One region of the Streptomyces sp. NBC_00873 genome, then DNA from elsewhere that is predicted to be linked to it. Evidence: riboswitches for the same ligand, from Rfam matches in the RefSeq annotation. Region 1 holds a riboswitch; each other region holds the start of a gene.
What was found. Region 1 has a riboswitch for cobalamin ahead of OH809_RS29770 (prenyltransferase/squalene oxidase repeat-containing protein). Riboswitches for the same ligand answer to the same signal wherever they lie in the genome.

Region 1 (9,636 bases):
GGATCTTCGCGGTCTGTGGTGCGAACGCCGGGGACGAGACCACGACCTGCCGGGTCGGCCCGTCCGCGACGATCTCCCCGTCGGCGAGGATCACCACCCGGTGGGCCAGCTCGGCGGCGAGTTCCACATCGTGGGTGGCCAGGACGATCGCATGGCCCTCGGCCGCCAGACCGCGCAGCACGCGTATCAGGCGGGCCTTCGCCGCGTAGTCCAGGCCACGCGTCGGCTCGTCGAGCAGCAGCAGCGGGGGGCGCGCGGTCAGCACGATCGCCAGTGCCAGGGCGAGGCGCTGCCCCTCGGAGAGGTCGCGCGGATGGGTGTCGTCCGGTACGTCCGGCAGTAGCTCGGAGACCAGGGCCCGGCAGCTGCCCGCCGTGGCTCCCGCGTCCGTGTCGGCCGCCGCGCACTCGGCGGCGACCGTGTCCGCGCAGAGCAGATCGCGCGGTTCCTGCGGTACGAGCCCGACCCGGCGCACCAGGTCGCGCGGCGGCGTACGGTGCGGGGCCCGGCCGCCCACGTGGACGGTGCCGGCCGTGGGCTCGACCGTGCCGACGAGGGTGGCGAGCAGCGTGGACTTGCCGGCGCCGTTGCGGCCCATCAGGGCGACGGTCTCGCCGGGCGTGACGGAGAGCGTCACCCGGCGCAGCGCCTCGACGCGACCGCGCCGCACCCCCAGACCCTCGGCCCGGACGGTCGCTTCCCCCACGGGACCCGGAGCGGGCTCCGGCTCGGGTGCGCGACGGCGTCCGAACAGCCCACGCCGTACCGGGGCGGCGGGCAGCGGTGCCGGGGCGGCAGGCGTCGCCGACGGGACGGCCGACGGCGGCTCGGCCGACGCCAGCCGTTCCCGCAGCCCGGTCGCCCGGCGTCGCGCATCGCGCACGGAGAGCGGCAGCGGTTCCCAGTCCGCCAGCCGTCCCAGCGCGACCACCGGCGGGTGGACCGGGGACACGGCCATGACGTCGGCGGGCGCACCCATCACCGGCGCCGCGCCCGGCGACGGCAGCAGGACGACCTGGTCCGCGTACTGGACCACGCGTTCCAGCCGGTGCTCCGCCATCAGGACCGTCGTGCCCAGGTCGTGCACCAGCCGCTGGAGCACCGCGAGGACCTCCTCGGCCGCCGCCGGGTCCAGGGCGGACGTCGGCTCGTCCAGGACCAGCACCTTGGGGTGCGGGGTCAGCACCGAGCCGATCGCGACCCGCTGCTGCTGGCCGCCGGAGAGCGTGGCGATCGGCCGGTCGCGCAGTCCCGCGAGGCCCAGCAGGTCGAGGGTCTCCTCGACCCGCCGCCGCATGACATCGGGGGCGATCCCCAGTGACTCCATGCCGTAGGCCAGCTCGTCCTCGACGGTGTCGGTGACGAAATGGGAGAGCGGGTCCTGACCCACCGTGCCGACCAGATCGGCGAGTTCGCGCGGTTTGTGGGTGCGGGTGTCGCGGCCGTCGACCGTGACCCGGCCGCGCAGCGTGCCGCCCGTGAAGTGCGGCACGAGACCGGAAACGGCCCCCAGCAGCGTCGACTTGCCGACCCCCGACGGGCCGACGAGCAGTACCAACTCGCCCTCCGGGACCGTCAGATCGACGCCGGACAGGGTGGGGTGCGCCGTGCCCTCGAACTGCACCGAGACCTGCTCGAACCGGATCATCACTGCTCCTTCTCGGAGTGCGCGACGGGAGCGTCGGCCGGACCACCCACCGGGGGCGGCGCGGGCGCCACCACTGCGGGCAGCAGCCCGATCAGCACCGCGGCGGCGGGCCACAGCGGGAACACCGGCGCGACCAGGGGTACGACCCCGGGGTGCAGCGCCTCCGGGTCGACGCTGCCCGCCAGGATCATCGCCGCCGCGACCACCGCACCCGACCCCGCCACCAACCAGGCCCGCACACCCCACCGGTCGGGCCGGTAGCGGGTACGGACCGAGCGGGCGCCGCCGAGCCGCAGCCCGGCCGCAGCGGCGACGAGCCCGGCGAGCAGCAGCGGCAGCCCGTAGACCGCACCCTGCGAGGCCAGCAGTCCGTACGTACCGGCGCAGACCCCCAGCAGACCGCCGAGGGTGAGGACGTTCGTGGTGTGCCGGACGGCGGGCGGGACCTGCGCTGTACGCCCGTACCCGCGCGCGTCCATCGACGCCGCCACCGCCACCGACCGCTCCAGCGCACCCTCCAGCACCGGTAGTCCGATCTGCAGAACGGCCCTGATGCCCCCGGTCGGTCGGCCCCGCAGCCGGCGTGCGGTGCGCAGGCGCACCACATCGGCGACCATGTTCGGCGCGAACGTCATCGCGACGACGACGGCGACCCCCGCCTCGTACAGCGCACCCGGCAGCGACTTCAGCAGCCGGGCCGGGTTGGCGAGCGAGTTCGCCGCGCCGATGCAGATCAGCAGCGTGGCCAGCTTCGCCCCGTCGTACAGCGCGAAGAGCAGCTGCTCGGCGGTGACCCGGCCGCCGATCCTGACGCCCTGCGCCCAGTCCGGCAGCGGGACTTCGGGAAGGGTGAGCACCAGGTGCGTACCGGGGATCGGCGAGCCGAGGAAGACGGAGAACAGCAGCCGCACGGCGACGACGAACAGCCCGATCTTGATGAACGCCCCGTACGAACGCGCCCACGGCGCGTCCGTCCGGCGCGCCGCCACGACATATCCGGCCACGCCCACCAGCAGCCCGAGCAGCAGCGGATTGCTGGTCCGGGACGCTGCGGTGGCCAGCCCGAGCGCCCACAGCCACCAGGCCCCGGCGGGCAGGGCGTTGCTGCGGGTCGCCGCGGGCGCCCGCAGTGCATGGCTGAGCCGGACCGCGCCGGGGGAGACGGTCATCCGCGCCGGCGGCGGGCCTGCAGGACGGCGGCGATGCCGAGCAACAGGACGGCACCGAGCCCGACGAGCACCCCGGTGGACGGACCGCTGCGCCCGTTCCCGGGGTGGGAGGACGAGGGGGAGGCGGACGCTGTGTGCCCGCTGCCGGAGACCTGCTCGCCGCAGCCCGATGCGGGGTAACCGGAGATCGCGCAGAGCAGGGCGTTACTGCTGTAGCGCAGCGGCTTGGCCACCGAGGCGAGCGCCTCGGCGGTGCTCGCCCCGGTGGCGACCTGCGCACAGGCGGTGCGCAGCGCGGGCGGCGTCTCCCCGGCCGGGGCGTCCGCAGGCGTGCCGGGGTCGATGACGAGCGCGACCCGCTTGGTGCCGTCCTTGGCGGGAGTGTCCGCGCAGACCGTCGCGAAGTCGGGGGCACGGCGCGGCTTCGCAGAGTCCTGGGAGTCCTCGCTCACGGAGAACCGGAAGCCCTGCACCGCCCCGTCGTCGGGCCGGACGAGCGAGGGGCCCTGGGTGGCGTAGGCCCAGCCGGACCCCTTGCCCTCCCAGAACGACCAGTAGCGGTAGCCGGCCGCATGAGCGGTGCCCGCTCCGAGCGCGGTCAGAGCGGCGCCGAGCACCAGCAGCAGCGCGACGGCCACCCTTCCGCCGAACGCGCTCCCCGCACGATTCCCCGCCCGGTTCACGGCTGCTGGGGCTTCCGGCGGCTGCTGATCAGGAAACCGATGCCCGCACCGGCGGCGAGACCGATACCGACCAGCCACCACACCCCGAGACCGGCGTCGTCGCTGGTGCCGTCCTCGGCCGAGAAGTCGTCCGGGGTCGCACTGGGCGTGATGACGGCGGCGGGCGCGGGACCGCTCGCGTTCAGCTCCCGGACCAGGTCGACGCCACCGAAATCGCGGGCGTCGGCGCCGGTCGCGTGCGCGGCCAGGACCAGCTGGGCATAGGCGGCGGGGCCGCTCTCCTCGGCCCAGCTCCTGGAGTTCTTCTGCAGCCAGCCGACCGCACCGGCCGCCTTGTTCTTGTGGCCCGCGGAGGCCAGGGCGACGACCGCGTCCGCGGTGTTGCCGAAGTCGGGCTGCGGGGTGGTGTCGTCGGCGCCCGGCATCGGCGGCAGGTTCAGATGGTCGCCGTTCTTCGCGAGGGCGCCCGCGAGGTAGAAGGCGCCGTTCCGGGCGGCCTGTTCCGGCTTGACGACGTCGCCCTTCCCGCAGGCCGGCGGCTGGCCCTCGACCGCGGCGTTGTCCCCGGCGGCCAGCCCCTTGCCCATCGAGCCGAGCACGGCGGCGGCGGTGGCGTCCGCGTTCGCGGCGAGCTTCCCGGCCTTGTCGGGCTGGTACGCGAACGCGCCGCCGTCCGAGCCGCCGCACGGGATCGCGAGCGCGAGCAGCGCGTCGTACGGGGTTTTGCCGCCCGGATTCGTCATGTCGCCGATCCGCTGGCCCTGCCGGGCCAGCGCGCCGATCACGATCGAGGTGGAGTTGGCGTCGCTGGGGGAGCCCGCGTTGTAGCCCCAGCCGCCGTCCTCGTTCTGGACGGACTTCAGCCAGCGGACGCCGTTGTTGACGATGTCGCCGTGCCCGCCGACCTCCGCCAGCGCCTGCACCGCGGCGGCGGTCGCATTGGTGTCCAGCATGGTCTTGGCGTCGCACGGCTTGGAGACATCGGCGCGGTACGAGGCGTAGGCGCCGCTCGCGCACTGCTGGGCGATCAGCCAGTCCACCGACTTCGTCGCGGGTACGACCCCCTCGACGCGCTGGGCGAGGAAGGCCAGCGACTGCCGCCAGACCCCGTCGTACGTCGGGTCCTTGGTGCCGTACAGCCCGGAGGGCAGCGCAACGGACGGGGTGGGGGAGGGGGACGGCGCCGCGACCGCGGCCGGGGCAGCGGCCGCACAGAGCACGGTGGCGGTGGCGGCGAGCGCTGCTGCGCTGCGGCGTACGGTCATGGCGGGCTGAGCCTCTCCTGGTGCGGAACCGGGCACAGGCACACTCAGGCACCAGGCTCCGGCCCCGTATTCCTCGACGGTGCCGGTCACCGGGGTTCCGGTGACGCGAGCCGGTCACGACCGCGGACAGGGCATTCCGACTCACCGCTGTGTCAGCGGCTCACGGTTGCGTGGTCAGTGCCGGATTCGCACCGGCTTCCCCCTGAACGGGCATGATGACGACTCGCACACTCTACCGGGACGTAGCCCGCTCGCCCCGGGCGGAGGGCTGTCTCACACAGCGACGTACGTCACCGGCCCGCTGCCCGGCACCGCCTCCGCGCGCCCCAGCTTCACCAGCCGGCGCACATGCGCCTCCGCCTCGGAGACGGCGATGTTCCGCGAGCCGTACGGGATCTGTTCCCAGGGCCGGTTCCACTCCATCCGCTCGGCCAGTTGCCACGGCGTCAACGGGGCGGCGAGCAGGGCGAGCAGTCCGGTCAGCCGCTCCTCGTGATGGTCGAGAAGTTCCCGTACGCGCCCCGCCGCGTCCGTGAACGCGTACTGGTGGGCGGGCAGCACCTCGGCGACCCCGAGCCGGCCGATGCGCTCCAGCGAGTCCAGGTAGTCGCCCAGGGGGTCGGTGACCGTCGCGTCGTCCGGGTCCTCGTACAGCCCGATGTGGGGGCTGATCCCGGGCAGCAGATGGTCGCCGGAGAAGAGACGGCCGCGGCCGGGCAGATCGGCCGGGTGGTCCTCCTCCAGGTGCAGGCAGACATGGCCGGGGGTGTGGCCCGGCGTCCAGATCGCCCGGAGCCGCCGGCCGGCGAGGTCGAGCAGCTCGCCGGGGACGATCTCGCGGTCCGGGAGGGCGGCGCGCAGTCCGGGGAGTGTGCGCATCCGGCCGCCCGTGCGGGCGGCGCGCAGTGGGGCGAGGTGCTCCTCCGGTGCGCCGACCGCGGCGAGCTTCGCCGCGAGGTAGCTCAACCAGGTGGCCGGTTCGGAGTCGCGGGTGCGGCGCACGATCGCGGTGTCCGCGGCGTGCATCGCGATCCACGCCCCCGATGCCTCGCGGACCTGTCCGGAGAGTCCGTGGTGGTCGGGATGGTGGTGGGTGATGACCACGCCGTGGATGCCGGCGATGTCCACACCGACGGCGGCGACTCCGGCGACCAGGGTGTCCCAGGCGTCGGGGTCGTCCCAGCCGGTGTCGACGAGGACCGGCCCGCGGTCGGTGTCGAGAACATGCACCAGGGTGTGGCCGAGCGGGTTGTCCGGGATCGGGACCTTGATGGACCACACGCCGCCGCCGTGCTCGGTCACCTGTGTCATGGGGCTTCCCCTCTCCCGTCCCGGCCGGCGGCTGCACTGCGCCACGCCCACTGTAACGAGAACTCGTTCCAGTAGTAGGCCAGGACGACTATCGGCTTCGGATCAACGGGTCAGCGAAGGACCACAGTTCCCCCGGTCGCTGCGGATCGAAGGGAAAGGCGTGGCGCGAGCCCCGCCGCGGAGCGATCGCCAGGGCGGGGCGCCGGTGCCTCTCGGATCTGCCGGTCTCGTGGGGACGTCCGATGCGTGGACTCCTGGAACTGGAACTGGTATCAGTTCTGACGCGGAGTCAGTTATGGAGTCAGGTGCGGAGTCGGTACGTGCCGGGTCGCGGGAGGCAGCAGCCATGACCGAGCTTGTGGAACACGGAAAACTGTTCATCGGCGGGGAGTTGGTCGATCCGCTCGGCCGGGACGTCATCGAGGTGATATCGCCCCACACCGAGCAGGTCATCGGCCGGGTGCCACACGCCTGCGAAGCGGATGTGGACCGGGCCGTCGCCGCCGCCCGCCGGGCCTTCGACGAAGGGCCCTGGCCGCGAGCGTCCCTGGACGAGCGGATCGAGGTGATCACGCGGATCAAGGACGCGTTCGCCGTGCGGTACGAGGAGATCGCCCGCGTCATCAGCTCCGAGAACGGAACCCCGTACAGCTCCAGTGTGATGGTGCAGGCGCTCGCCGCGATGATGGTCTGGGACGCGGCGATCGCCGTCGCCCGCACCTTCCCGTACGAGGAGCGCCGCGACGGCGTCCTCGGGCCGCTGCTGGTGCGCCGGGAGCCGGTCGGGGTGGTCGCGGCCGTCGTGCCGTGGAACGTCCCGCAGTTCACCGCCGCCGCCAAGCTCGCGCCCGCGCTCCTGGCAGGCTGCTCCGCCGTACTCAAGGTCTCGCCCGAATCGCCCCTGGACGCCTACATCCTGGCCGAGATCGCCGCCGGGGCCGGGCTCCCCGAAGGGGTGCTGTCGATCCTTCCGGCGGACCGTGAGGTGAGCGAGTACCTGGTCGGCCATCCGGGCGTCGACAAGGTGTCGTTCACCGGCTCGGTCGCGGCGGGCCGCCGGGTCATGGAGGTCGCCTCCCGGAACCTCACCCGTGTCACCCTGGAGCTCGGCGGCAAGTCCGCCGCTGTCATCCTTCCCGACGCCGATCTGGACACGGCCGTCGCGGGCATCGTCCCGTTCGCCTGGATGATCAATGGCCAGGCGTGCGTCGCCCAGACCCGCATCCTCGTCCCGCGCTCCCGCTACGACGAGACCGCCGAGGCGTTCGCCGCCGCAGCGGGTGCGCTGAAGGTCGGTGACCCGCTCGACCCCGCCACCGAACTCGGCCCCCTGGTCGCGCAGCGCCAGCAGCAGCGCTCCCTCGACTACATCCGGATCGGCCAGGAGGAAGGCGCCAAGATCCTTACGGGCGGCGGCCGTCCGGCGTCCCGGGAACGCGGCTGGTACGTCGAGCCGACCCTCTTCGGATCCGTCGACAATTCCATGCGCATCGCCCGCGAGGAGATCTTCGGACCGGTCATCTGCCTGCTGCCTTACGGCGACGAGGCGGAGGCGGTGAAGATCGCCAACGACTCCGAGTACGGGCTCAGCGGCAGCGTCTGGACCGCCGACACCGAGCGCGGCATCGACATCGCCCGCCGGGTGAGGACGGGCACGTACAGCGTGAACACCTTCAGTCTCGACATGCTCGGGCCGTTCGGCGGCTACAAGAACTCAGGCCTGGGGCGGGAGTTCGGACCCGAGGGGTACGGCGAGTACTTCGAGCACAAGATGATCCATCTGCCCGCCGGGTACCGGCCCGCGCAGCCCGGCCCGCAGGAGGCGTGATGGGGGACCGCTGGCATGTGGAGGTCGACCGGAGCGTCTGCATCGGCTCCGGGATGTGCGTGAACCACGCTCCGGGCGGATTCCGGCTGGACTCCGCCCGTCAGTCCCACCCGGGCGATCCGGAGACCGACGCCAATGAGCGGGTGCTCGCGGCGGCGGAAGGATGTCCCGTCGAAGCGATCACGCTGACGCTGGCCGATTCGGGCGAGGTGGTCTTCCCGCCGGAGGACTGAGGCCTCTGCCCTGCGGCGGGAACACGAGCGCGAGGTGCGGCCCGATGCGGGACCGTCGGGCCGCCGGAGGCGGCGGCCTGGCTGGTGGCGCACTGGGCGGGCAGGCCGGAGGCCACGGAACCGCCCGCGAACACGTCCGGGTAGGCGGCCAGCAGGTCTGCGGTCATCCCGCCGCCCGCCGACAGGCCGGTGACGTACAACCGCCGCCCGTCGGAGCCGTACTGCTGCTTCGCGTGCTCCGCTCCGATGCCGCAGCGTATTCAGGATCGGCAGCATCGGAGCGTAGGTGCGGGACCCGCGACCGGTCTCCTCAGACTTCGATCCTCGTCGCGAGTTCCTGTCGCGCCCGTGCCGCGGCGCCGACCGGTACGGCGTCGGCCCCCAGGGCAGCCCTGACCAGCCGGACAGGGTGGCCGCTGACCGGCGGGTCGGCGGCCAGCGACGCCAGGATGAGGGGGTTCAGCAGGGGCCAAGCGTGGCTGACCCCGCCGCCGACCACCACTGTGGTGATGTCCACGACGCCCGCTGTCATCACGATCGCCTGGGCGATCCCGGCACCGGCGGCCCGGTACACCGCGAGGGCGTCCTGGTCACCGTGGTCGGCGGCCTGTGCGACCTCGCGGGCGGTCAGCCGGCGGCCGGTGCGGTCCGCGTAACGGGCGCCGATGGAACGGCCGGAGGCCAGGGTCTCCAGATGGCCCCGGCCGCCGCACGAGCAGAGCAGATCACCGAAGCCGGGGATGTGCCCGATCTCGCCGGCCGCGCCGTGCGGCCCGGCGAACAGCGCGCCGCCGGTCCACAGCGCGCCGCCGACCCCGGTGCCCAGCGTCATCCCGAGGACGTCCGACTCGCCGCGCACGGCGCCGCCGGACACCTCCCCGTAGAGGAAGGCGTTGACGTCGTTGTCCAGGAACGCCGGGACGCCCAGCGCCTCCTCGACGGCGTCCGTCACCGCGAAGCCGGCCCAGCCGACGAAGGAGTCGCTGGCCACCAGGATGCGGCCGGTGGCGGAGTCCACCACGCCGGCCGCGCCGACCCCGCAACCGGCGAGCCGGCCGGGGGTGCGCTCCAGCAGCGGGGCCAGCGCGCCCAGGGCCGCGCCGATCATGGCCCGGCCGCCGTCGGCCGCCGGGGTCGCCACCTCCGCGCGGTCCAGTACGGTCAGGTCCTCGGCGCAGACCACCACCTGGGTCGTGGTGCCGCCGATGTCCACTCCGGCGAAGAGCGTACGGTCACGGAAGCTCATACCTGGGCCTCCGTCCGGCCGGCCGCGAGGGTGGCCAGACGTTCGGCTCTGCGGCCGCGCTGGATCACCGGGTCGGGCACCGGCACGGCGGCCAGCAGCCGGCGGGTGTAGTCGGTCTCCGGGTGCAGCAGGGTTGCCCCGGTGGGGCCCTGCTCCTCGATCCGGCCGGCCCGCATCACCACGACGCGCTGCGCGAAGTGCTGTACGACGGCCAGGTCGTGGGAGACGAAGAGACAGGCGAAGCCCAGCTCGT
Region 2 (9,636 bases), 5.5 Mb from region 1:
AAGTTCTCCCCGTACTTCTGCCTGTGGTAGTTCCATGTCGAGCTACCACGCTGGTTCATCGACCACATGTACCAGTCGTCCTGCGCGGGCACCGCGGTCGGACCCCAATGGATGAAGATGCCGAACTTGGCGTCCCGGTACCACTCGGGCAGCGGATGCGTCGAGAGCGACTCGACGGTGGGTTCGTAGTCGCCGCTTAGCGCCGAGGCGTTCGCTGAATCTGTCGACCTCTGCGCTGTGGCGAATGCCGGCTCGGCTGCGATCACCGCCGCGAGCGAACTCAACCCACTAGCAACCAGGAAACTTCGCCTATCCATGATTCCCTCCTGAAGTGAAGCGCAGTGCGCGTACGGGAGCCGTCAAAGCCCATCGGAAGAGCAGAAGACCCCAGACCGCCGTATGTTGGCGTGTTGAAGTGCAGGAACGCGGGCTGCATTCTGCTGCTGCCCCGCTTTACGCCGCCCTGCGATCATCGCCACTCCCACGTGCACCAACAGCCATCTCGGTCTGACGCTCCGCCTCGCCCCGATGCACCGCCAGCGTTCCCTATATGATTTCGAGATTGATCTTGGGAAGTCAAGGGGGTCGACATTCCCCTCTTCCCGGCATGGCCGGACCGGCTCGTGGCGAGCGGAGGTGAGGTCCAGCCCCAGTCGCGGTGCAGCCCGTAGTGTCCGGTCTAGGGGAAGCACGGCCGCGGCTCGAGATTTCCCAGCTCAAGAGCCCGGGTGTCGACAGACGTCGGGAGGGCTGTTCTGAAGGCTGGGCGTGCAGCGGGCGAATTGGTCGCCTTTCTCGTGCCGCAGACCTTGACGACGGCGCGGCAATGACGCAGCGTCGCGCTACAAAAAACCTATTGGATCGAGACAGGAGTCGTGATGGAGCAGTTTCGCAGAACCTTCGTCCCGGGCGCTGTCGCTGTCATGGTCCTGGCAGCCGGCGTGGCGGGATGCACCATGAAGAATTCGGGTGAACCGGCTGGCCGGGACGCCGACCCCGCACAGAGGTCGGGACACGGGGCAGCGGAGTAATTGTCAAAGACTTGTGGGTCGGTTGAGGTTGTTCATGCTGCGGCGGCCTCGGGGCGATCGACGAGTTGACCGTTCTCGAAGCGGGCGCCAGCGCGGACGAGGGCGGCCAGGTGTGGTGCGGTGATCGCGCGCCGGCGGGCCTGTGCGGACTCGGCGAGCTTGAACACCATCGCGAGGGCGCTGGCACGTTGGCTGGCAGGGTGGGAGGATCCTCCCACCCTGCCAGCCAACGTGCCAGCGCCCTTTACGATCCGTCGGCCGCGTGGCGTGGCTGAGTACGGGGCGGCGGCCCTGGTCGCCGCCGCAGCGGTCTCCTTGGTGGTGCGGCTGCTCGTGTGGGTGGGCGAGGTGCTCGTACGGTGGTGGCCCGTCGTGGCCGTGCTCGCCCTGCTTGGGGGTGGGCTGATCGGCACCGTCATCGACTGGATCACCGTGGACCTGTGGGGCGCGGTCACCGAGCACCCCTGGTGGACCGCGCTCGTCGTGCTCGGCTCGCTCACCGCACTGCTGCTCCTCGCCCGGCTCGCCGGCGCCGTCCTCGACCTTCTCACCACACGCGCCGTCGCAGTCAGCGTGGATGCGACACCCATCGAGCCGGAGCCGGCCCTGCTCACCTACTGGATGAAGCAGCTCGAAGCCATGAGCCCGACCGGGTTCGAGCACGCCTGCGCCAAACTCCTCGCCCGGGAGGGGTTCCTCCATACCCGGCGAGTGGGCGGCTCAGGCGACCTCGGCGCCGACGTCATCGCCAGCGACCCCGACGGCCTCACCATCATGGTCCAGTGCAAGCAGCTCAGCCGACCCGTCAACTCACCGGCGATGCAGCAGTTCAACGGCACAGCCCGTCCGGAGCACGGCGCCGACCACGCCGTCATTGTCGGGCTCAACGGATTCACCCAGCCCGCAATCGACTTCGCCGCCCGCCACCGTCTCATCACCATAGGCCGCGAGGACCTCAAGAGATGGGCACACGGCACCCACCTCTACGACATCATCCACGCCCTCACCGCCCCGTAGCCCCGGCGCCGGGCCGCAAACCGGTCGGCCCACCACCCCGGCGTCAACCCGATTCGTGATGCAGGAGGAGCACCCTGCACGTCCACGCAGGGGGCACGAGAGAGGTGGCGCGCCTCATTCCGCATGCCGAGAACGGGACCGATTTGTAAGACTCGACAATTCGCCGCCCCCTGCACATCACCCCAGGTCAGCGCACACGCCCCCGGGGCTTGAGGGGCACAGGCGGGAGTTCGGGAGCGGGCAGCCGATCCCCGTCGTAGCCCTCCACTTGACCAAAGCGAGTGCTTGCCATCCAGTCCAGGCGGGCCTGTGCGACATCCTCGTGGGACCGCCCGATGAAGTTCCACCACATGACGATCTCCTCCTCGAAGGGCTCGCCCCCGAGGAGCATCAGACCCGCGTCGGAGTCGGCGCGCAGCGGGAGTTCGGTGCGGCCGCAGCCGAGGTAGAGCATCGATCCGGGCAGCAGGGGAACGCCGTCGACCTCCGACTCGCCGGACATTGACAGCACGGCGTACTCGAAGTCCGGATCGAGCGGCAGGCGCGCCTCGGCGCCACGGGTCAGGGCGATGTCGGCGCCGACGATCGGGGTGTAGGCGGTGCCGGGCGAGGTGGCACCGTCCAGCTCGCCAAGGATCACCGTGGCGGTGAGGCCGGGGGCGGTGACGGTCGGCAGGTCGGTGTGATGCTGGAAGTGCGGCTCGACCTGGCGGTGAGCGTCGGGCAGCGCAACCCAGAGCTGAGCGCCGTGCAGAAATCGAGCGTGCGGCTTCGGGCTCTCCTCGGAGTGGCTGATGGCCCTGCCGGAGGTCATCAGTCCCAGTTCGCGCGGGCGGATCGTCTGCAGGCTCCCCAGGCTGTCGCGGTGAAGCACCTCGCCGTCGTGGAGCCAGCTGACCGTCTGCAGGCCCATGTGAGGGTGGGGCGGTACCTGCATCCCGGGTTCGTCGGCGATGTCGTCGGGGCCGTAGTGATCGACGAAGGCCCAGGCTCCGACCATCCGGCGGCCGAGGTTGGGCAGCAGCCTGCGAACCTCGGTGGACTCACCGAGCTGGACGTGACGCGGGGCGAGGAGTTCACGCACCGGCTCGGCGACGACAAAGCCCCGGCCGCCGCAGACGGAGAGTGCGGCCTGGCGATCGAGATTGCTCATGGCGCTCAACCTATTCCTGTGCAGGCGCGGGCGGTCGGTACCCACGCGAAAAGTTTGATGGAATGTTCAACCATAATGAGGTGTTGTGCAGGCTGAAAGCGGGCCGCGCGAACGACTGGATGCATGGCCCGACGGATCTCCCAAGGCCGCGACCGAGGAGGGCAAGTGAACGACACCTATTACGAGTTCGGCACGGCAGCCGATCGCTGGGACCGCGCCCGGATGTTCTTCGAAGCCAAGGAGTACCTGACCGCGGCCCGGATCCTGGGCGGACTGGTCGAGGAAGCGCCGGAGCAGGTCGCGCCGCGGCTGCTGCTGGCCCGCGCTTACTACCACTCGGCGCGGCTCGGCAAGGCCGAGACGGAGCTGCGGGCGGTGCTGCAGCGCGACCCGGTGGAGCACTATGCGCGGCTGATGCTCGGCCGCACCCTGGAGCGGCAGGGCCGGCAGGAGGAGGCTACGCCTCATCTGCGGATGGCGGCGGCGATGTCCGGAGACTTCGGGGAGGACGTGAGCAGCTGAGACGGCGGGCTTCGAGACGGACACTGTCCGACGGGGAAGCCCCGCCCTCCTTCCCGGCCGCTGTGGGTGCAAGGCTGTGGGCCCGGTCAGCGTACGCATGCCGACCGGGCCCACAGCTGCGGCAGGACCGTGCCCACGTGCGTCGGCCTGGGAGGTGCCGCCTGCGTCGGCCGCGGCCGCGGCCGCGGTACGTCGCCCCGCGGTGGGCGTCGTCGAGAAGGGCGCACCGACACGGCGGCCATGTCCCGCTCATGAATGGGTTCGCTGTACGCCTGCGGGTAGGCGAGGCGGACCCTGCGCTCCGCACGGATCGGACCGGCTCACTCCACGTATCAGCGTTACCCAGCCCCGCTACCCACTCCTTCAGGCAGCAAAAAATCCGATAATTCCGGTGCACCGAAGCTCGCCGTCGTGATAGTCCGTCGAGTCATGGGAGATCTTGTGACACCTCGACTCGTACTCCACCCGTTGAGTCCCGCCGAGGCGGAGAACATAGTGGCCCGCCGTCCGGGGCCGGGTGCCCTATGGGCACCGGAGTACCCGACCGACGGCGACGCGGCCGGGGCCGGGCATTTCTTGGAGCACTGCGCCGACACCGGCAACCCCCAGCCGTTCGGCGCCTACGAGATCCGCCTCCGCCAGGACGGACACGCCATAGGCGGAGTGGGCTTTCACGGCGCTCCGAACCCGGAGGGGCAGGTGACGATCGGCTACGGCCTGACCCCTGCGGCGCGCGGCAAGGGGTACGCCTCCGAGGCGCTGCGGGCGCTGCTGGAGTTCGCCCGCGACGAGGGCATCGCCGCCGTGAACGGCGATGCCGACCTCGACAACATCGCGTCCCAGCACGTCATGGTGGCGGCAGGCATGCGCTTCGTCAGGGCGGACGACCGGGTGAAGCACTTCCTGATCGACTGGTCGGAGGCGTCGGAGGCGTCGGACACAACGGATGCGACGTACGTGGCTGAAGCGACCGACGCGACGGACGCCGCATAAGACGCAGAACCCGCCGGGATGCCCCGGCGGGTTCTGCCGTCATACGGCCGACGAGTCGGCCGGCGCCTCAGCTCGCAGCGGCTGCGGCGTGGGACGTGGTACCGCCCCCGGCCGTCACCGGGCCGGTCTTCGGCACCAGCAGCCGCTCGGTCAGATAGCCGAAGACCAGACCGAAAGTGGTCCACAGCGCGGCCTGAACGGCGAGGGTGGCGAGGCGGAACTCCCACAGCAGACTGGCCGGGAAGTCCTTGCCGACCTCATTGAACGAGGGCAGGAAGGCGTAGGCCAGCCCGATGACGAGCACATAGGCCGCGGACGCGGCAATGGACGCGTTCCAGTTGCCCAGACGGGGAGCCAGCCGCTTGCCGAAGATGACGGCAGCGACGGCCAACAGCACGCTGAGGGCGACCATCAGGAAGAACAGGGCGGTGCGTTGGCCGATCGTGTCGGGATTTCCGACAGCCGGCGGATTGGCCGGGTATTTGAGGAACGGCACGACATACACGGTCAGCAGGGCGCCGAACGCGATCAATGCGGCCGTGGCCCTCGGGCCGAACCTGCCGATGCGGCCGAGGGCGTAGCAGAAGACCAGCGCAGCGATGCCGCCGATCGCCACACCGAAGACCAGGACACCGGTGGCAAGACCCGCGGTGGACTGCATGGTGCGGCTGACGAGTTCCTCGCCGCCGCCGTGGTCGTGGCTGTGAGCCTCTTCGAGCGCGATCGCCGCGTCCACCCGGGATTCACCGAGGAAGTAGGCGACGGCAAGAGCGAGCGCGCCCGCGGCAAGTCCGGCCAGCATGCCGCGGACGAGCAGCGCTCTGACAGATATGGAGTTCATGAGCGGTTCCCCTGAGGTGCGCAGCGTGTCAGTGGCAGGGGAAACCGAGCAGGTGGCGACCGTCGTGAACCCACTCGTGGACACCTTCGCCGGAGATGACAGCGGTGGCACCCTGCTCGGCGCCGACGAAGTACAGGAGGACGAGCATGAAGATGCCGAAGAAGACCGCCCACGGGGCAATGGCCTTCAGCGAGATGGGGGTGATGGCGGGTGTGGCGACGGTTGCGGGGGCAGCAGTCTGTGCCATGGCAGAACCTCCTGAGGGAACACGCGTCCCGATCGTGGTGCCTGAGACGACAGTGCCGGGTCTGACTTCCCGCAGGGGTACGGGTTCACAGTGGCGCGACCGTGCCGGATTCTCACCGGACTTCCGTCACACCGTCGTCATGTTCGTCGCGACCATACCGCCTGCGGGCACGCGCCGCCATGGCGCCATCTGGAGGGCCGGGGGCCCGGATGCCATGGTGTGCTTGGACCGACCGGCAATTGGGGGGTGGGTGAAGGAGCGGGGCTGGGGTGCGTGCATCGCAAGGCCGAGGATTGAGCCATGGCGAATGGGGCCTCCCCTGCTCGAGCGAAGCCGAGAGCTCGGGGAACATGGTGATCGACGACAACACCGCGAGGTGCGTGCCCCAGCCCCGCGACGCCGCCCCCCAATTGCCGGCCGGTCTTACCCGAAAGGCCACAGTTCAGGGAGTTGACACCGGTGTTGACGGCACAAGTGATGTTGATCTCACCGGCGCTCAATGCGGCGCTGCGTGAAGCCCGTTTCGACGGCGACGCCCCGCTCGACGCGTCCGGTGTCCGGCGGGCGCGTGCGGCCGCTGCCGCGGTGCCTGCCGCCGATCGCCGGGTGCGCGGAGCGGACGAGCGGTGCGCCGGGACCGCCGAGGCGCTGGGGCTGCTGTCCGAGACCGAACCAGCCCTGTGCGGCTGGGACTTGGGGCGCTGGAGCGGGCAGCGACTGGCGGAGGTGAGCGAGGCCGAGCCGGAGGCGGTCTCGGTCTGGCTGTCCGGCCCTTCGGCGGCACCGCACGGCGGTGAGTCGCTGCTGGACCTGTGTGCGCGGGTAGGTGGCTGGCTTGACTCGTTGCATCGGGACGGCGCCGGGGACGGCCGCGTGATCGCCGTGGTCGAACCCGCGGTGGTGCGCGCCGCGATCGTGCATGCGCTGGGCCTTCCGCCGCAGGCTTTCTGGCGGTTGGACGTCGCCCCGTTGACACTGACAGAGCTCAGCGGCCGGTCCGGCCGCTGGAACCTGCGCTGTGGGCAGTCCCTGAGCACCGGAACCGACGCCCCGTAACCCGGCGTCGGCCTCCACCGCCGGACCGGCCCGCCCCGCCGGTGACGTCAGGTGACAGCATCCCCGACGACCGGTCGGTCTGCACCTTCCCTCCATGCCGGCACCGTTCGGCCTGCCCCACGACAGGGAGTGGGCTCCCTACCGCGGGGAGGCAGTTAAGGCGAGCGCCCGCGGCCGGACCCCCGCAACGCCGCCATTTACGCGACACCGGGACCAGGGAGGACGAGAAGGGGGCAGCCTACCCACGGCGGCGCCCGCCCGTGGGTCCGCCCACGTACCCCTACCGCTCGAGCAATGTCGACAAATGGTACGTAGACTGGCCAAGGCTTTCGAATCCACCTTCTCTCCGGAAGGGCGACCGACCATGACCGATCAAACGCAGGTGAATCGGCCCGATACCGCCCGCCCGCAATCCGAGGCCACGCACGGAGCAGGACCGCATGGCGGAAACCGCCGAACGGAACCTGGGTCGCGGGGCCGAACCACGATCGCCGACGGCGTGGTGGCGAAGATCGCCGGGCTGGCCGCCCGGGGCGTGCCCGGAGTCCAGGGCATGGGAGGGGGATTCGCCCGCGGTATGGGGGCCGTGCGGGAGAGGGTGCCCGGAGCGGGAAGTCAGTCCGTCACCAGCGGTGTCAAGGTCGAGGTCGGCGAGGTCCAGACGGCGGTCGACCTGTCGATCATCGTCGAATACGGATACTCGATCGTCGAGCTCACGGGCGACGTCCGGACCGAGGTGATCGCCGCCATCGAGCGGATGACCGGTCTGGAGGTCGTGGAGGTCAACATCTTGGTGAGCGACGTGAAGCTTCCCGACGAGGAAGAGGAACAGCAGGTGCCGGAGAGGCGGGTCGCGTAGCGGTTCGCCGGACCGGATCGCGCCTGGTCGAGGTCCACCGGCCGTGACGTCGGCCTGAAACCCCGGCTGTCTCACGAGGTCCGCCGAGCTGTCCGGGACCCCAGCCCGCCACCGCCCTGCGGTCCTGGACGGCAGTACGAGCAACAGCAGTCGTCTGCCACGCGGAGATACGCCGTCCGGCGCATACTCGAAGGTGGCCTTGAAGGATTGGGGGACGCAATGATCGTCCTCGGAGTCATTCTGCTCGTGATCGGCATGGTGGCCGGGATTTCCATCTTGTGGACCATCGGCGTCGCCCTCGTGCTGATCGGTGCGGTCCTCTGGATTCTCGGTGCTGTCGGCCGCGGGCTCGGTGGGCGGCGCCACTACTGGTGAGAACCGGAAAACGCATCGCCCCGTGAGCTCACCGGCACGTCGAAGACGTAGTTGCAGCGTGCGCCTGCGCGGGACGACGCACCCTGGCGACGGGTCCCGCCCTCCCTCCGAGGGACGGCGGGACCCGTCGCCGACGCAACGGCTCGCCAGCCGTACTCAGCCGCGGTACGCCTCCAGCAGGCGCAGCCACACCTCGCTGATCGTCGGATAGGCGGGGACCGCGTGCCAGAGCCGGTCGATGGGGACCTCACCCGCAACGGCGACCGTCGCCGAGTGCAGCAGCTCGCCGATGCCGGGGCCGACGAAGGTGACGCCGAGTAGGATCTCGCGGTCGAGGTCGACGATCATGCGGGCGCGGCCCCGGTAGCCGTCCGCGTACAGTCCGGAGCCGGCGACGGCGGCGAGGTCGTGGTCGACGGCGCGGACCCGGTGCCCGGCGCGCTCGGCCGCGGCGAGGGTGAGCCCGACGGATGCGGCCTCCGGGTCGGTGAAGACGACCTGGGGGACGGCCGCGTGGTCGGCGGTGGCGGCGTGTGCTCCCCAGCGGCCGGTCGCCGGCGGCGTGTCGCCCTGCGCCCGGGCGGCGATCGCGGCACCCGCGATGCGGGCCTGGTACTTGCCCTGGTGGGTGAGGAGTGCCCGGTGATTGACGTCGCCGACTGCGTACAGCCAGTTGCTGCCCTCGACGCGGCAGCTGTCGTCGACCTCGAGCCAGGATCCGGGCTTCAGATCCACCGTCTCCAGGCCCAGGTCGTCGGTGCGCGGGGCACGGCCGGTGGCGAAGAGGATCTCGTCGGTCTCGATGCGCTCGCCGTTGTCCAGTTCCACGGTGACCGGTCCGTCGGGGCCGGCACGCCGCACGGAGGTGGCGGAGACGCCCGTACGGACGTCGGCTCCGGCCTCGGTGAGGGCCTCGGCGACCAGCTCGCCCGCGAACGGCTCCATCTTCGGCAGCAGCCCCTTGCCGCGGATCAGCATCGTCACGTGCGCGCCGAGAGCCTGCCAGACGGTGGCCATCTCCACACCGACGACTCCCCCGCCGACGATCACCAGTCGGCCCGGCACCTCTTTGGCGCTCGTCGCCTCGCGGCTGGTCCAGGGGCGGGCGTCGGCGACTCCGGGAAGGCCGGGAACGACGGCGCGGCTGCCGGTGCAGACGGCGACGGCGTGCCGGGCGGTCAGCCGGTGTTCGGAGCCGTCAGGACCTGTGACGGAGACCTCTTTCGTACCGGTCAGACGTCCCTTACCCCGGTAGACATCCGCGCCGATCCCCTCCAGCCAGGCGACCTGTCCGTCGTCCTTCCAGTGCGAGGCGTACTCGTCACGGCGGGCGAGGACGGCCGCCGTGTCCAGGGGTCCCTGGACCACCGCGCTGAGTCCGGGGACCTTGCGCGCGTCGGCGCGGGCCACGACCGGGCGCAGCAGCGCCTTGCTGGGCATGCACGCCCAGTACGAGCACTCGCCGCCGACGAGCTCCGTCTCGACGACCGCCGTGGACAGTCCGGCAGCCCGGGTCCGATCAGCCACGTTCTCACCCACAGG
Region 3 (9,636 bases), 3.1 Mb from region 1:
GGGAACTCGTTCCAGGCGGTGATGAAACCGAAGAGCGAGGTCGCCATCAGACCGGGGCCGAGCAGCGGCAGGATCACCTTCCTGAACGCCTGCGGGCGGGTGCAGCCGTCGACTTCGTCCGAGCCACAGGCAGTGGCACCGGCCAAGAGAGCCACCCCACCAATGGCCGCGATGAGTCCGCGCTTCACGACACCCTCCTCAGGGATGCAAGAGAATTCCCCCCCACCACCCGAGATCGCCGTCCGTCGCACAATTGCATACGACGGGTACTGCCCGTGGGGCTGGGACCTGGTCTTTAATGGTTTAGACCAGTACTCGGAGCTTGGCCTAGACCTTTAGGGGTGTCAAGGGTGTATAAGAAGTGCACTCGCGTCCGTTACAGGACCGACACCTGAGGGAGGGCGACGAGCCGTGACCGGACCGTGCCACCATGTGAGCCGCAACAGACGGAGGAGCAGGTGACGGCAGCAACGCAGCAGTCGGGAAGGCGGGCCATGAGTGCCGACGGGGGCAGTACGGAGAACGAGACGGGCGCGGGCACGCGCACCGCGCGGGTCCCGAAGTATTACCGGCTGAAGCGCCACCTCCTCGACATGACGGACACCATGCCGCCCGGCACCCCGGTGCCACCGGAGCGGACCCTGGCCGCCGAGTTCGACACCTCGCGCACCACCGTGCGCCAGGCGCTCCAGGAGCTGGTCGTCGAGGGCCGGCTGGAGCGCATCCAGGGCAAGGGCACATTCGTGGCCAAGCCGAAGGTCTCGCAGGCCCTGCAGCTCACCTCTTACACCGAGGACATGCGCGCCCAGGGCCTGGAACCGACATCACAACTGCTGGACATCGGCTATGTCACGGCCGACGACACCCTCGCCGGGCTGCTGGACATCACAACCGGCGGCCGGGTACTGCGGATCGAGCGGCTCCGCCTGGCCAGCGGTGAACCGATGGCCATCGAGACCACACACCTTTCGGCCAAACGCTTTCCCGCGTTGCGTCGTTCGCTGGTGAAGTACACCTCGCTCTACACGGCGCTGGCCGAGGTGTACGACGTACGGCTCGCCGAGGCCGAGGAGACGATCGAGACCTCGCTCGCCACCCCGCGCGAAGCCGGTCTGCTCGGTACGGACGTGGGCCTGCCGATGCTCATGCTGTCCCGTCACTCCCTGGACGGACACGGCGAACCGGTTGAATGGGTGCGGTCGGTGTACCGCGGCGACCGTTACAAGTTCGTGGCGCGTCTGAAGCGGCCGACCGACTGAGACCGCGGACCGGCTCCTGACCGGACCACTGTCCGGACCCGGACAGAGCATCAGGAGTCGGTCCCCCGGGCAGAATCCCTCCAGCGGCTCCGTCACACTTTTGCCGGACAGGGGGTGACGGTGGCCGGGATACTCCCCTAGATTGCCTGCGCATTACAACAGGTGATCAGCGAGGGGACGGAGTCGCCACATGCCCGAAGAAGCAGACGCGAAACCACCGGCAGTCACACCGGTGAGAGTGCTCATCGCCCTCTGTCTCGCCGCCCCGTTCGTGGCGATGCTCTGGGTGGGTTCGTACGCGAAGGTGGACCCCACCTTCATCGGCATCCCGTTCTTCTACTGGTACCAGATGGTCTGGGTGCTGATCTCCACGGCGCTCACGATGGTCGCGTACAAGCTCTGGCAGCGTGACCAGCGCGCCCGCAAGGGGGGTGCGTCGGCATGAAGGACGGCGTGAACGGCGTCGCGCTCGGCGTCTTCATCTTCTTCTTCCTGGCCGTCACGGTCATCGGCTTCATGGCCGCGCGCTGGCGCAAGGCCGAGAACGAGGCCAGTCTCGACGAATGGGGCCTGGGCGGCAGGTCGTTCGGCACCTGGGTCACCTGGTTCCTCCTCGGCGGCGACCTGTACACCGCGTACACCTTCGTCGCCGTACCCGCCGCGATCTACGCAGCGGGAGCGGCCGGCTTCTTCGCAGTCCCGTACACCATCCTCGTGTACCCGCTGATCTTCACCTTCCTGCCGCGCCTGTGGTCGGTCTCGCACAAGCACGGGTACGTCACCACCTCGGACTTCGTCCGCGGCCGCTTCGGATCGAAGGGGCTGTCGCTGGCGGTCGCCGTCACCGGCATCCTCGCCACGATGCCGTACATCGCGCTCCAGCTCGTCGGCATCCAGGCGGTGCTGGACGTGATGGGCGTCGGCGGCGGCGAGAACACCAGCTGGTTCGTCAAGGACCTGCCGTTGCTGATCGCGTTCGCGGTGCTCGCCGCGTACACGTACTCCTCCGGGCTGCGCGCCCCCGCGCTGATCGCGTTCGTCAAGGACGGGCTGATCTACCTGGTCATCGCGGTGGCGATCATTTACATCCCGATCAAGCTGGGCGGCTTCGACGACATCTTCGCCAAGGCGGGCGACGCGTTCTCGCAGACCAACCCCGCAACCGGCAAACCGCGCGGCGCCCTCGCGCCGGCCGATCCCGGCCAATGGGGTTACGCGACCCTGGCCCTGGGGTCGGCGCTCGCCCTCTTCATGTACCCGCACTCGATCACGGCGACGCTCTCCAGCCGCAGCCGTGAGGTGATCCGGCGGAACACCACGATCCTGCCGCTGTACTCGCTGATGCTGGGCCTGCTGGCCTTGCTCGGCTTCATGGCGATCGCCGCCGGAGTCAAGGTGGAGAACGGACAGTTGGCGATCCCGCAGCTGTTCGAGAACATGTTCCCCGACTGGTTCGCCGGCGTGGCGTTCGCGGCGATCGGCATCGGCGCGCTGGTGCCCGCCGCGATCATGTCGATCGCCGCGGCCAACCTCTTCACCCGGAACATCTACAAGGACTTCCTGAAGCCCGACGCGACCCCGGCCCAGGAGACGAAGGTCTCCAAGCTGGTGTCGCTGCTGGTGAAGGTCGGTGCGCTCGTCTTCGTCCTCACCATGGACAAGACGGTCGCGATCAACTTCCAGCTGCTCGGCGGGATCTGGATCCTGCAGACGTTCCCGGCGCTGGTCGGCGGCCTGTTCACCCGGTGGTTCCACCGCTGGGCGCTGCTCGCGGGCTGGGCGGTCGGCATGGTGTACGGCACGCTCGCCGCGTACGGGGTGGCGAGCCCGACCCAGGCGCACTTCGGCGGCTCCTCGAAGGAGATCCCGGGGATCGGCGAGATCGGCTACATCGGTCTGACGGCGTTCGTGCTGAACGCCGTGGTGACGGTGGTGCTGACGTTCGTCCTGAACGCGGTGAAGGCCCCGGTGGGCATCGACGAGACCTCCCCGGCGGACTACACGGCGGACGCGGGCGACCCGGGTGTCCGGGTGGAACTCCCGTCGGCCAGGCCCGAGTCGAGCCCGTCACCAGACGCGAGCCCGTCCGCCGGCTAGGGCCCTTCGTCTGGATCAGGCCCGATCCGGAAGACAGGCCCTGGTTCCCTCGCCGGACGGGCTGCACCCAGCCGACCATGCTCGGCGCCCACCGGATCCACCATCGACTCGGCTTCGTACGCACGCCGGAACGCGACTCGGATCCCATCGCGGGCCTCGCGCTGCTCACGTACAGCCTGAGCTTCTGAACCGTTGTGACACAACATGTGGGGGCCGCCTCATCGGGCGGCCCCCACATGTATGCTCGTGCTCGCTGTCGCCGCAGGGAAATCCGGTGCGAATCCGGAACTGTCCCGCAACGGTGTGTTCGGTGCCCCTTTGTGCACCCTGAAAGTCCGAGGACCTGCCGACAGCGCGTCCGGCTCGACCGATCCGGACGCCCAGACGTCCGGGCCTCGCGGATGGGCCGGTGGACGCCGCACGCAGTGCTGCCCTCCTTCCTCGGGCATGCCTCCGCGCGGCCGCCCCGCTCCCCCGCCGGCCCCGAGCCGAGCGAGGGAGAGCACCACGTGACCATCGCGCCAGCCGATCCGGCTTCAGTCGCCGAGTCCGCGGGAACCACGAACGACGGACCCGGGACCGCACTGCTGCGGACCCTGACCGACCTCACTGCCGATCTGCCCGACACCGACCCCGGCCGCGTCGCCGCCGCCGCGCTGCGCGGCCGCAACGCCGCGTCGGACGAGGCGGAGTTGCGCGCGCTGGCCACCGAGGCCGCCGCGGGTCTGATCGCCGAGGACCCCGCGTACTCCCGGCTCGCCGCCCGCCTCCTGACCCGCGCCATCGCGGACGAGGCGGCCGGTCAGGGCGCGCTGTCGTTCTCCGCCTCGGTCGCCGTCGGCCACCGCGAGGGTCTGATCGCGGACCGTACGGCCGCGTTCGTGGCGCTCCACGCGGCCCGGCTCGACGCGCTGGTCGAGCAGTCCCTCGCCGACGGCGCCGACGACCGGTTCGGCTACTTCGGGCTGCGGACACTGCACAGCCGCTATCTGCTGCGCCACCCGCTCACCCGCCAGGTCATCGAGACGCCGCAGCACTTCATGCTGCGCGTCGCCGCCGGTCTCGCCGAGGACGAGTCGGCGCGCGCACTGGACGAGGTCGCCGCGCTGTACGGTCTGATGAGCCGCCTCGACTACCTCCCCTCCTCCCCCACACTCTTCAACTCCGGCACCCGTCACCCGCAGATGTCCTCCTGCTATCTGCTGGACTCGCCGCTGGACGAGCTCGACTCCATCTACGACCGCTACCACCAGGTGGCGCGGCTGTCCAAGCACGCGGGCGGCATCGGCCTCTCGTACTCCCGGATCCGCGCCCGCGGTTCGCTGATCCGCGGCACCAACGGGCACTCAAACGGCATCGTGCCGTTCCTGAAGACGCTCGACGCCTCGGTCGCCGCAGTGAACCAGGGCGGCCGCCGCAAGGGCGCCGCCGCCGTCTACCTGGAGACGTGGCACGCGGACATCGAGGAATTCCTGGAGCTGCGCGACAACACGGGCGAGGACCAGCGGCGTACGCACAACCTCAACCTGGCGCACTGGATCCCGGACGAGTTCATGCGCCGGGTCGACGCGGACGGCGACTGGTCGCTGTTCTCCCCCGCCGACGTGCCGGAACTGGTCGACCTGTGGGGCGACGAGTTCGACGCCGCGTACCGGGCAGCCGAGGCCAAGGGCCTGGCCCGCAAGTCGATGCCCGCGCGTGAGCTGTACGGCCGGATGATGCGGACGCTCGCGCAGACCGGTCAGGGCTGGATGACGTTCAAGGACGCCTCCAACCGGACGGCCAACCAGACCGCCGAGCCGGGTCGCGTCGTCCACTCGTCGAACCTGTGCACCGAGATCCTCGAAGTCACCGACGACGGCGAGACCGCCGTCTGCAACCTCGGTTCGGTCAACCTCGGTTCGTTCGTGGCCGACGGCGACATCGACTGGGAGCGGCTGGACTCCACAGTCCGTACCGCCGTGACGTTCCTCGACCGGGTCGTCGACATCAACTTCTACCCGACCGAGCAGGCCGGCCGCTCCAACGCCCGCTGGCGTCCGGTGGGGCTGGGCGCGATGGGGCTCCAGGACGTCTTCTTCCGGCTGCGGCTGCCGTTCGACTCCCCCGAGGCCCGCGCGCTCTCCACGAAGATCTCCGAGCGGATCATGCTCGCCGCGTACGAGGCGTCCTGCGACCTCGCCGAGCGGTCCGGTCCGCTGCCCGCCTGGTCCGAGACGCGCGCCGCCCGCGGCGTGCTGCACCCCGACCACTACGACACCGAGCTGAGCTGGCCGGAGCGCTGGGACGCGCTGCGTGCCCGGATCGCGAAGACCGGCATGCGCAACTCACTGCTGCTCGCCATCGCTCCGACCGCCACGATCGCCTCGATCGCCGGGGTGTACGAGTGCATCGAGCCGCAGGTCTCCAACCTCTTCAAGCGCGAAACGCTCAGCGGTGAGTTCCTCCAGGTCAACGCCTATCTGGTGAACGAGCTGAAGCAACTGGGCGTGTGGGACGCGCGGACCCGCGAGGCACTGCGCGAGGCGAGCGGCTCGGTGCAGGGCTTCGCCTGGATCCCGGAGGACGTACGGGCGCTGTACCGCACGGCATGGGAGATCCCGCAGCGCGGTCTGATCGACATGGCGGCGGCGCGTACGCCGTTCCTGGACCAGAGCCAGTCGCTGAACCTGTTCCTGGAGACGCCGACGATCGGCAAGCTCTCCTCGATGTACGCGTACGCCTGGAAGCAGGGGCTGAAGACGACGTACTACCTGCGCTCGCGCCCGGCCACCCGGATCGCCCGCGCGGCGTCCGGCCGGGCCGCGGCCGACGCTTCCCTTCCCGTGCAGCAGGCTTCGGCTCCCGACGCGGACGCGATCGCCTGTTCCCTCGAAAACCCCGAGTCCTGCGAGGCCTGTCAGTAATGAGCTCGACCGACAAGAATCTGCTCGACCCGGGCTTCGAACTGACCCTGCGGCCCATGCGCTACCCGGACTTCTACGAGCGCTACCGTGACGCGATCAAGAACACCTGGACGGTCGAGGAGGTCGACCTCCACTCCGACGTCGCCGATCTCGCCAAGCTGACACCCGCCGAGCAGCACATGATCGGCAGGCTCGTCGCGTTCTTCGCGACCGGTGACTCGATCGTCTCCAACAACCTCGTGCTGACGCTGTACAAGCACATCAACTCCCCGGAAGCGCGGCTGTACCTGTCGCGTCAGCTCTTCGAGGAGGCCGTGCACGTCCAGTTCTATCTGACGTTGCTGGACACGTATCTGCCGAACCCGGAGGACCGTGCGGCGGCGTTCGACGCGGTCGAGGAGATCCCCTCGATCCGCGAGAAGGCGCAGTTCTGCTTCAAGTGGATGGATTCGGTCGAGAAGATCGAACGGCTGGAGACGAAGGCCGACCGCCGCCGCTTCCTGCTGAACCTGATCTGCTTTGCGGCGTGCATCGAGGGGCTGTTCTTCTACGGCGCGTTCGCGTACGTGTACTGGTTCCGCTCGCGCGGTCTGCTGCACGGTCTCGCCACGGGGACGAACTGGGTCTTCCGGGACGAAACTTGCCACATGAGCTTCGCCTTCGAGGTGGTCGACACGGTCCGCAAGGAGGAGCCCGACCTCTTCGACGAGGAGCTGGAGAAGGACATCTCCGCGATGCTCGAGGAAGCGGTCGCAGCTGAGCTCCAGTTCGGCCGCGACCTCTGCGGTGACGGCCTGCCTGGAATGAATACCGACTCCATGCGGCAGTACTTGGAGTGCGTGGCCGACGATCGCCTCCGTCGGCTCGGTCTCGCTCCGGTCTATGGATCGTCGAACCCCTTCTCGTTCATGGAGTTGCAGGGTGTCCAGGAGTTGACGAACTTCTTTGAGCGCCGTCCATCGGCGTACCAGGTGGCCGTCGAGGGCAAGGTCGACTTCGACGAGGACTTCTGATCGCACCATCTGGTGGGCTGTCCTTCGCAATGTCTCGGAGGACAGCCCGCCGGGATCAGTCGTCGCCCCGGAGTACCACTTCGATGAACGCGGGATCGAAGGGTGCGTTCCGGGGGCGCCCCTTGGGCAGAGGATGGACCACTATCTCCTTGACGACTGCGGAGACAGCACCCCTCCTCCGTCTCGTATCGAACAACATCCAACGTTCACGGCTGAATCCTGCAAGGAGATTCTCCTCTGCCAGCCGCGCAAGAAATTGCTCGCGCTCTCGCTCCATGTCATGGATGAGACTGCGGATCAGGCCCCATCACCTCGGCGGGCACCGCCGCCGGGATCGACGCCTGCCTGCATCTGGTCCGTCAGGCACACGGCCCCGATGTCGCCGACGCCATCGCCCGCCGCATGGTGGTGCCGCCGCACCGCGACGGCGGCCAGGCGCAGTACATCAAGCGCCCGCTGCCGCGTACCGCGTGCGACACGGTCGGCGGGAGGCTCGCCTGGATGGAGCGCCATCTCGACCAGGAGATGACCGTCGAACATCTCGCCGCCCAGGCGCACATGTCCCCGCGCACCTTCGCCCGCCGCTTCCACCGGGAGACGGGCACCACCCCGTACCGCTGGCTGCTGCGGCAACGCGTCCTGCTCGCCCAGCATCTGCTGGAGACATCCGACGAAACGATGGACACGATCGCCGGGCAGACCGGGTTCGGAAACGCGGCCGCGCTGCGCCATCGCGTACCGCCGCGCCTTCCGCGGCCCGACCGCTATGACCGAAGTGGCCTGATCCATAACAGCGCAAACGGGCCCGGCCCCACTCGGGGAGACCGGGCCCGCCGAAGGTTCTACTCGTTCGGCACGATCTCGTAGCGCGGCGTGTTCTCCGCCATCTGCCGCAGCGCGTCCTTGCGGTCCCGCTTCGAGAGCCGGTCGATGTACAGGTAGCCGTACAGATGGTCCGTCTCGTGCTGGAGGCAGCGCGCGAAGTAGCCGTTGCCGCGGATCTTGACCGGGTTGCCCTTGGCGTCCTGGCCGCGCACCACCGCGTAGTCCGGGCGGGCCAGCGAGGCGTACGCGGTCGGGACGGAGAGACAGCCCTCGTTGGAGTCGTCGAGGATGCGCTCCTCCGGCGGCAGCTCTTCGAGCACCGGGTTGCAGACGGCGCCCACATGCCGCACGCCGTCGTCGTCCTGGCAGTCGTAGACGAAGACCTTGAGGTCCACGCCGATCTGGTTGGCGGCCAGGCCCACGCCCTCCGCCGTCCGCTGGCTGGCGAACATGTCGTCGATCAGCCGGCCCAGCTCGTCACCGAACTCGGTGACGTCCTTGCACTCCTTGTGCAGCACCGGGTTGCCCACGACCGTGATCGGACGGGAGGTCCCGCGCTCGCGGTACGCCGCCTCGCGCGCCTCACAGTCCTCGGTGTCGACGACAAAGCCTTCGTCGTCGACGCTGATCTGCTCGTCCGTCTCCTGCTGCGCCATGTCCGCCGTACGCCTTCCTCAAAACCCGAATCGATGCCCGTACAGCGTAACGGCCTGCCCCACGGCAGGGAGCGGGCTCCCCGAGCGCGGGGGAGGCCCCTGCGGCCGGGCCGCGGACGCACGGCTCAGCAGACTTCTTCGAGATCCCGCCACTCACGGCTGTCCGGGCTGTCCGCCACCCAGCCGTCCAGCAGTCCCCGCACCAGCCCGGCCGGTGCCGCTATCCCGCACTCGCGCTCCGGCACCCACAGGTCTCCGGCGGTGCGGTGGCCGAGCGGACCCGGATGGCCGGGCTCGCTGCGGTCGTGCGGGTCGAGATGCTCGCCGTCACCCTCGTCGCTCTCCATCCGGCTCTCGGAACAGGCCCGGCAGAGCAGCCGTACGGATGACGACCAGTCCTCGGCGGCGAACCCGGCATCGGACGCCAGCTGCTCCAGAGCGTCCCGGTCCGCCTCCGTGGCAGCTTCGAGGAGCACCACCCAGGTGGGTACGGGGGACGGCGCCCAGAGCTCGATCTCGTCGAACACGGGGTACGAGGGGCCGGCCGCGGTGACCCGCTCGCCGTGCGGCACCCCGTCGTGCAGGACGACCTCGCCCCAGCGCCGACCGGAGGAGGGCAGCGGGATCGACAGCACTTCCATCCGGGCCGGATCCAGCCTGCGGCCCCAGACGACCTCGGCCTCGCCCTCGGGCGACAGCCGCACGGCCGCGCTGCCCAGCTCCATACCGACCGGCTCGCTGTTGGCCGCCGCGGTGTGCTGGCCGGCGCCGGGCACCTTCAGGCCGTACGCCTGCCAGGCGCGGCGGGCCAGCGGCCAGTCCTGCAGGGCGGTGGCGGCGATCCCGACGTTCCACCAGTCGGGGGCTCCGAACTCCTTGT

Region 2: it holds a riboswitch for cobalamin, as region 1 does, so the genes downstream of both, OH809_RS04430 (CbtB-domain containing protein) here and OH809_RS29770 (prenyltransferase/squalene oxidase repeat-containing protein) in region 1, are expected to answer to the same signal.
Region 3: it holds a riboswitch for cobalamin, as region 1 does, so the genes downstream of both, OH809_RS14775 (ribonucleoside-diphosphate reductase subunit alpha) here and OH809_RS29770 (prenyltransferase/squalene oxidase repeat-containing protein) in region 1, are expected to answer to the same signal.

The regions. Positions count from the first base shown of each region.
Region 1 is NZ_CP108803.1:6,447,552-6,457,187, forward strand. Features, by position in the region: gene OH809_RS29755 (ABC transporter ATP-binding protein) at 1-1,648, opposite strand, end outside; gene OH809_RS29760 (energy-coupling factor transporter transmembrane component T) at 1,648-2,817, opposite strand; gene OH809_RS29765 (SCO2322 family protein) at 2,814-3,455, opposite strand; gene OH809_RS29770 (prenyltransferase/squalene oxidase repeat-containing protein) at 3,497-4,765, opposite strand; cobalamin riboswitch at 4,873-5,007, opposite strand; gene OH809_RS29775 (MBL fold metallo-hydrolase) at 5,039-6,076, opposite strand; gene OH809_RS29780 (aldehyde dehydrogenase) at 6,423-7,904, shown strand; gene OH809_RS29785 (ferredoxin) at 7,904-8,137, shown strand; partial or broken gene OH809_RS29790 (PHB depolymerase family esterase) at 8,158-8,376, opposite strand; gene OH809_RS29795 (ROK family protein) at 8,448-9,383, opposite strand; gene OH809_RS29800 (dipeptide ABC transporter ATP-binding protein) at 9,380-9,636, opposite strand, start outside.
Region 2 is NZ_CP108803.1:931,117-940,752, forward strand. Features, by position in the region: gene OH809_RS04395 (alpha-L-fucosidase) at 1-266, opposite strand, end outside; gene OH809_RS04400 (hypothetical protein) at 1,064-1,201, opposite strand; gene OH809_RS04405 (restriction endonuclease) at 1,299-2,048, shown strand; gene OH809_RS04410 (pirin family protein) at 2,236-3,201, opposite strand; gene OH809_RS04415 (tetratricopeptide repeat protein) at 3,367-3,723, shown strand; gene OH809_RS04420 (GNAT family N-acetyltransferase) at 4,153-4,716, shown strand; gene OH809_RS04425 (CbtA family protein) at 4,784-5,557, opposite strand; gene OH809_RS04430 (CbtB-domain containing protein) at 5,586-5,804, opposite strand; adenosylcobalamin (AdoCbl) riboswitch at 5,808-5,956, opposite strand; gene OH809_RS04435 (histidine phosphatase family protein) at 6,282-6,860, shown strand; gene OH809_RS04440 (Asp23/Gls24 family envelope stress response protein) at 7,225-7,719, shown strand; gene OH809_RS04445 (hypothetical protein) at 7,939-8,094, shown strand; gene OH809_RS04450 (dihydrolipoyl dehydrogenase family protein) at 8,251-9,636, opposite strand, start outside.
Region 3 is NZ_CP108803.1:3,303,237-3,312,872, forward strand. Features, by position in the region: partial or broken gene OH809_RS14750 (carbohydrate ABC transporter permease) at 1-113, opposite strand, end outside; gene OH809_RS14755 (GntR family transcriptional regulator) at 495-1,259, shown strand; gene OH809_RS14760 (DUF3311 domain-containing protein) at 1,450-1,704, shown strand; gene mctP (monocarboxylate uptake permease MctP) at 1,701-3,356, shown strand; partial or broken gene OH809_RS14770 (GNAT family N-acetyltransferase) at 3,422-3,544, shown strand; cobalamin riboswitch at 3,584-3,722, shown strand; gene OH809_RS14775 (ribonucleoside-diphosphate reductase subunit alpha) at 3,866-6,262, shown strand; gene OH809_RS14780 (ribonucleotide-diphosphate reductase subunit beta) at 6,262-7,275, shown strand; gene OH809_RS14785 (hypothetical protein) at 7,331-7,552, opposite strand; partial or broken gene OH809_RS14790 (helix-turn-helix domain-containing protein) at 7,576-8,059, shown strand; gene def (peptide deformylase) at 8,118-8,756, opposite strand; gene OH809_RS14800 (tetratricopeptide repeat protein) at 8,882-9,636, opposite strand, start outside.